Regions from separate parts of the Micrococcus sp. SL257 genome, predicted to be linked through region 2. Evidence: predicted binding sites of a transcription regulator. Region 2 holds the regulator's gene; the other holds the start of a gene.
The links. The regulator LexA, encoded in region 2, represses DNA repair genes until DNA is damaged. The targets are predictions, from matches to a motif close to TCGAACANNTGTTCGA.

Region 1 (3,406 bases), 320 kb from region 2:
CGCAGGGCGTGGTTGACGAGGGAGGAGGCGCCGGAGCCGCGGGCGGCCACGCGGATGCCCATGCCCTCGATGAGGTCGACGACGGCGGCCACGGTGAGGAAGTAGGAGGAGAAGCCGAGTCGGGTGATGATGCCGAGCTCGTGTTCGGCGCGGTCCTGCAGGTCCCGGGCCGCCTGGCTGGTGCCGGGGAGGCCTCCCCCGGTGTGGAGGTGGGGGTAGCGGGCGAGGAGGCCGGCGCGGGTGCGCTCGCGCAGCACGTGCTCCGGGGGGCCGTCGATGCCGATGACGGCGGCCTCGGGGACGCGGGGCACGCCCCAGCCGAGGTCGGTCTCGGGGTCGAGCGCGCAGGCCTCGGCGAGGCGGCGGGTGGCCTCGAGCAGGGGGGCAGGGCGGTCGTCGGCGGCGGAGGCGACCTCGTGGGCGATGCGGTGCATGGCGGCGGTGGACTTGAGCCAGCCCTGCCCGTTGGGTTGCAGGTCGTGGAGGGCGTCGAGGGAGCTGAGGGCACGGACGGCGTCGAGGACGTCCGCGGTGGCGGCACCGTCCGGGGCCGCGTAGCGCACGGCGTTGGTCAGGACGGCGGGGATGCGGGCCTGGCGGGCGGCGCGGAGGGTCTTCACGGCGTGCCCGGTGTCGAGGCGGCGGCCGGGGGCGGAGAGGTGGGTGACGACGTCGGCGTGGGGGCTGCCTGCGGGCAGGGCCGCCTTCCAGCGGTGCAGGGCGGCGAGGCCGGCCGCGTACCGGCGGCGGGCCAGGTGGCGGCCGACGTCCGAGTCCGGGCCGAGGAGGACGAACAGCTCGGGGGTGGACGGGTTGTCCCGGTTGGCGGCGGTGGGGACTCGGCCGGCCGCCGCGGCGGCGAGCTCGGCGACGCTGGCCCAGGGGCTGCCGCCTGCCGCTCCCCCGGTGGTGCGGGCGTGGGCGGCGGAGACGAGCTCGCACAGGGAGCGGTAGCCGGAGCCGTGGCAGCCTCCTCGGGCGAGCACGACCACGCGGCCGGCGTCCTCGTCCTCGCTCCACCGGACGGCCAGGTCCACGCCCACGATCGGGGTGATGCCGTGGCGCAGGCAGGCGCCCACGTGCTTGGCCATGCCGTAGAGCCCGTCCCGGTCGGTGCAGGCCAGCAGGTCCATGTCCGCGGCCGCGGCGGCGGCCACGAGGTCCTCGGGCCAGCTGACCCCATGGTGGGCGCTGAACGCGGAGGCGACGTGCAGGTGGGCGAAGGGTGCGGCGGTGCGTCCGGCCGCGGCGGCCTGGCTCATGCCGACCGCCTCAGGTCCTGGGCGTGCTCGTGGACGCGCACGAGCCGCCACCGGCCGGAGTCCAGGTGGTGGGCGACGTCGAGGGTCTGCAGGGGCGCGGCGCCGGCCCGGGCCAGGCGGACCTGCAGCCGCCACATCTCGTGGTCGACGAGACCGGCGCCGCGGCCCTTCTCCGCGCGGACCTCCTCCGCCCACCAGCGGCGCCGCTCGAACCAGCGCACGGGGCGCTCTGCGAGGACGTAGTCCCGCCCGTTCCAGCGCAGCCCCTGCGGGGTGCCGTCTGCCCCGCACTCCACCGCCACCGACTGTGTGAGGACTCCCATTCTGCTTCTCTCCCTGTGCACTGCTGACCGGACCGACGACGGGGTGCCGTCGGGCGATGGGAGCGCGGCCCGTCCGGCGGACCGGACGCGGGGAAGAAGTGGGAAGGTGGGGCCGCACCCCCGATCGTACTCGAACATGTGTTCGAATGCGATGAGTGCGAAGGTAGGGTGGCCGCCGGACACGTTAAGGACGCATCGCCCCGAGACGAGCGAGGCCGGGAACGCCCTTTTCGTGAGACCGGCTGGCCGAGTCCTGGCCGGGGACCTCGAATCCGACCCTGGAGCGCACATGCACGAGAAAATCGTCTCTTGGGCCGGAAGAAGTGCGTCGGCACGGCCCTGTGGACAATGCGAGCAGGACCACAATCCGTCTGCGTATACTCCGAACCAACCGGGCCTCGCATGCCACGGGCACCGCGCTGCGGGATCAGCGCGGGAGGCGCGGACACACGACGGACGTCCAGTTGGAGGGGAAATGTCTCTCACCGCACCCGGGCGCGCCCTGCGCCGCCACCGATTCGCCCAGGCCGGCACGCTCAGCGTGGCCTTGGCGCTCGCACTGACCGCCTGCGGCGGGCAGTCCGAGCCCGCCGAGTCGTCGACGACGTCGCCCTCGTCCGCCAAGCCCGCCGTCGAGACGTCCGCGCCCGCGAGCACGAGCGAGACCGCGAGCACGAGCGAGACCGCGAGCACGAGCGAGACCGCGAGCACGAGCGAGACCGCGGGCGTCAGCTCATCCCCCATGGCCACGGAGAGCGGGTCCGGCGAATACGTGCCCGCGTCTGCCGACGGTCCCGCTCAGAACGTGCCCAAGCCGGAGATGCCCGCCGCCATGAAGGAAGAGACCAAGGAGGGCGCCGAGGCGGCGATTCGCTATTTCTGGGACGTGCACTACTACGCCGAGCAGACCGGAGACACGGAACTCCTCGACTCTCTCTACAGCGAGTATTGCGAGTTCTGCCAGTTCAGCTCGAACGACCTGCAAATGATCTACAAAGACGGGGGGTGGTACACCGGCACTGAGGTACAGATCGATTCGATTCTGACTCATCGATCCGAAACCGGGTATGTCTCGACACTCCTTGTCACTACGGGCACAGGAACGGGATACACCAAGGGCGGGGTTGTTCCCGAGAACGGAGATGTTGAAGCGGCCTCCAAGCAGCCTTGGATCGCGGAGGTCTCGTTTAACCCCGAATCTTCACACTGGATTGTTGATGAGATGTCATATGAAGGTTCGATCGGATCTAACTGATGGGGCGCACCTGGATTGTATTAGTGGCATTATTGATCAGCCTCCTATTCGTGCCTACCACTGCCGCCGCCACCCCTTCACACGCACGAGACATCGAGTCGTGCACTTCTTCGAAGAGCCACTACTCAATAAATAAAAAGGGCATTGCGGCGAATAAGAGATGCTCAGATAGACACTCAGCAACCTCGAGTTCAGTTGTTGCAACTGATTACTCAGCGACCGCCGCCCGCCCGGACCCACACCTAGAGCACAAAACGGTCAGTGCATGCTTCTCGGGGCAGCTGGGCAATCCGGATTTCGAGAGTTGTCGAGAGCAAGAGGCGAACTTCTGCCCCGAGGGTTCGTGGATCCGGGCGCAGACCGTAGACACTCGTCAGCCTGATGCTAATCCCGCCTATGGCGCCCCTAAATGTTGGACGGCCAAGGCCTCCAGCAACGGCGCCCCGCCCGTCTCCATCGACGAGGTCCGCACGCTCCTCGTGCTGGAGCCTGAGATCCGGTCGGACAATGGCGGACGCGGGATCCGCAATGCGGAGACCAACTTCTACGCAGACGCCGAGACACGC
Region 2 (3,406 bases):
TCAGCCGCTCACGGCCGGGCAGGAGGGTGAGGGCGGAGCGGGTGCCGGCGAGGGCGAACTCCGCGTAGGCCTCGTCCACGACGACCATGGCGCCGGGCCCGCCGGCGGCCTCGTTCTGCGCCTGCGCGGCGTACACGGCCTCGATGGTCGCCAGGTCCAGGGCGGTGCCCGTCGGGTTGTTGGGCGAGGCCAGGAAGACGACGTGCGGACGGTGCTCCCGCACCATGGCCGCCGCGTGCTCGGCGCTGAGGGTGTGGTCTTCGGCACGGCCGCCGTCCACGAACACGGTGTCCGTGCCGCCGGCCAGCAGCGGGTACATGGAGTACGAGGGCAGGAAGCTCAGCAGTGTCCGCCCGGGGCCGCCGAAGGCCTGGAGGATCTGCTGCAGGATCTCGTTGGAGCCGTTGCCGGCCCACACGTGGTCCGCCGTGAGGCCGTGGCCGAGGTAGCCGGCGAGCGCACGTCGCAGCCCCGTGAACTCGCGGTCCGGGTAGCGGTTCAGCCCCCCGGCGACGGCCGCGACCCGCTCGGCGATGGCGGCGGCGACCTCCTCCGGCACCGGATGCGTGTTCTCGTTGGTGTTGAGCATGTACGGCACGTCCAGCTGGGGGGCGCCGTAGGGGCTCAGGCCGCGGAGGTTCTCACGCAGGGGCAGAGAGCTGAGGTCGGTCATGGCCGCCAGTCTAGGAAGCGTGGAGGGCGAGGCCCGCCGTGCGTCACCGCGTGGCCGGGACGAACAGCTCCTCGCCCGGCGCGGGGGCCCGGCCCTCGAGCCCGTTGAGCTCGTCGATCGTGGCGATCACCTCGTAGACGTCCGCCTCCGGAGCCACCGTGGTGGCGATGGTCCACAGGCTGTCCCCGGGCATGACCGTGACGGACTGGGTGGCGGGCCCCGCGGTGTCCGCGGACACCGCGGCGGGCGACAGCAGCACACCCAGGAAGAAGGCGGCCGCCAGCGTGGCGGCCACGGCCGCGGCGATCACGGGGATCCCCCGCAGCACGAGGCGGCCGCGGCGGGTCAGACGGATGGTGGCCGGACGCGGCCGCGCCGTCGCGGGCGAGCCGGCGAACTGGGCGGTGGTGAGCGTCATGGTGTCCTCCTCCGGGGCGGATGCCCTCCAGGTGATCGAACATGTGTTCGAATCCGTTCGAATGCCTTTCTAGCACAGGTGTTCGAGACATGCCACGACGAGATCGAACATATCTTTGAAGGAGAGGCGGCTCTCCTCTAGGCTCGAGGCCATGCACGGACGCCCCGGAACGCCCCGGGACCGCCAAGACACAGGCAACCAGCGGGGGCGGACACGGTAAGCGTCCGGACGGCAGCCGGACGCCGGAACACGAGTCCGGCCACCATCACCCCGGGAGAACGGACGGCAGCCATGAGCACCACCGACGATCAGCCGGCGGCGCGCGCGCCGCTCACCGACCGCCAGCGGCGGATCGTGCAGACCATCCGGGACGCGATCGCCGACCACGGCTACCCGCCCTCCATGCGCGAGATCGGCGACGCCGCGGGCCTGGCCTCGCTCTCCTCCGTCACGCACCAGCTGGGCCGTCTCGAGCGGCACGGCTACATCCGGCGCGACCCCGGACGCCCGCGTGCCCTCGAGGTGCTGCTCGACGTGGACGGCACCCCGCTGGGCGAGGCCGCCTCCCCCACCGCTGCGCCGTCGTCGCGGGTCTCCGCGATCCCCGCGTGGCACACCGGCGCAGACGAGGCGGACAGCGTGCCGGTCCCCTGGGTCGGCCGCATCGCGGCGGGCGGCCCGGTCCTGGCTGAGCAGCAGGTCGAGGACGTCATGGCGATCCCGCGACGCCTCACGGGCGAGGGCGAGCTGTTCATGCTGCGCGTCACGGGCGACTCGATGGTGGACGCCGCGATCTGCGACGGCGACTGGGTGGTGGTGCGCCGGCAGGACACGGCGGAGAATGGCGACATCGTCGCGGCCCTCCTCGACGACGAGGCCACCGTGAAGACCTTCCGCCGCCGCGACGGGCACACCTGGCTCCTCCCCCAGAACACGGCCTACGAGCCCATCCTCGGCGATCACGCCACCGTGATGGGGCGGGTCGTCACGGTCCTGCGTTCGCTCTGACCCGCTCCCTCCGGCCGGGCCGACGGCCCGAGGCCGAGCGAGGTCAATCGCCCGAGGCGAGCCGTGCCAGCACCCCGCGGACGACGTCGCGGTCCGTGGTGCGCCAGAAGTCCGGCAGGGCGCTCGTGATGTAGCCGCCGTACCGCTCGGTGGCCAGGCGGGGGTCCAGCACGGCCACCACGCCGCGGTCCGTCACGGAGCGCACGAGGCGCCCGGCGCCCTGGGCCATGCGCACGGCCGCATGCGTGGCGGAGATCCGCATGAACCCGTTGCCGCCGTGCCGGGCGACGTCCCGGGTGCGGGCCTGGGAGAGCGGGTCGTCCGGCCGCGGGAACGGGATGCGGTCGATCACCACGAGCCGCAGCGAGTTCCCCGGCACGTCCACGCCCTGCCACAGGCTCATGGTCCCGAACAGGGACGTGTCCGGCTCCTCGGAGAACTGGCGCACGAGGGCGGAGAGGGTCGCGTCCCCCTGGCACAGGATCGTGGTCTTCGGCCCGAGCCGACGGCGCATCTCGGCGGCGGCGTCCTCGGCCGCCCGGCGCGAGGAGAACAGGCCGAGGGCCCCGCCCCGCGACGCCCTCAGGAGCGCCTCGAGCTCATCCAGGGACTCGGGCGAGGCCGTCCGGCCGGGCCGGGGCAGGTGCCGGGCCACGTAGAGCACCCCCTGACGCGGGTAGTCGAAGGGGCTGCCGACGTCGAGGGCCTCGAACTTCGGGGCGTCCGGGCCGGCCAGGCCCACGTCGCCGGCCACCGAGTCGAACCGGCGCTCCCCCGAGCCCACGGTGAGCGTGGCGGAGGTGAGCACCGTCGTCGCCTTGCCGAACAGGCCCTCCCGCAGCTTGCCGGCCACCGAGAGCGGGGCCACGTAGAGCTGGGGCGGGTCGGTCTCGTCCCCCGGCTGCCAGCCCACGCCGGGCTCGAAGTGGCCGGGGCGGGTGGCCCACAGCACCTCGGGGAAGTCGGCCTCGGGCCGGGCCGCGAGCATGCGCTCCACCACCTCGAGGACCTCGAGGATCCGCGAGCGCGCCATCTGCCGTCCGCCGTCGGCGTCGGCCTCCTTGTCCTTGTCCTGGCCGAGGTCGGACAGGCACTGGCGCGCGGCCGTGAGGACGCCGGTGAGGGCCTGCTCCTGGACCTCGTCCGGGCCCGCGGCGATCAGACCGGACGGAGTGTCCGTGAACGCGCGGTCCAGGGCCGCCCCGGCCTCGATCAGGTCCTCCACGGCCACGGTGGTGTGGCGGCGCAGCGAGGTGGCCGCGCCGTGCACGATCGACCCGGACAGCTGCCCGGTGACCGCACCGGTC

Region 1: OVA32_RS07945 (DUF6504 family protein) is a predicted target of LexA. The motif match lies at 1,716-1,731, and genes of this name have one in related genera.

What each region holds. Positions count from the first base shown of each region.
Region 1 is NZ_CP113053.1:1,727,036-1,730,441, forward strand. Features, by position in the region: gene OVA32_RS07940 (DNA polymerase III subunit alpha) at 1-1,262, opposite strand, end outside; gene OVA32_RS07945 (DUF6504 family protein) at 1,259-1,585, opposite strand; gene OVA32_RS07950 (DUF6318 family protein) at 2,061-2,840, shown strand; gene OVA32_RS07955 (PKD domain-containing protein) at 3,320-3,406, shown strand, end outside.
Region 2 is NZ_CP113053.1:2,046,524-2,049,929, forward strand. Features, by position in the region: gene OVA32_RS09480 (histidinol-phosphate transaminase) at 1-673, opposite strand, end outside; gene OVA32_RS09485 (LysM peptidoglycan-binding domain-containing protein) at 717-1,091, opposite strand; gene lexA (transcriptional repressor LexA) at 1,383-2,099, shown strand; gene OVA32_RS09495 (ATP-dependent DNA helicase) at 2,143-3,406, opposite strand, start outside.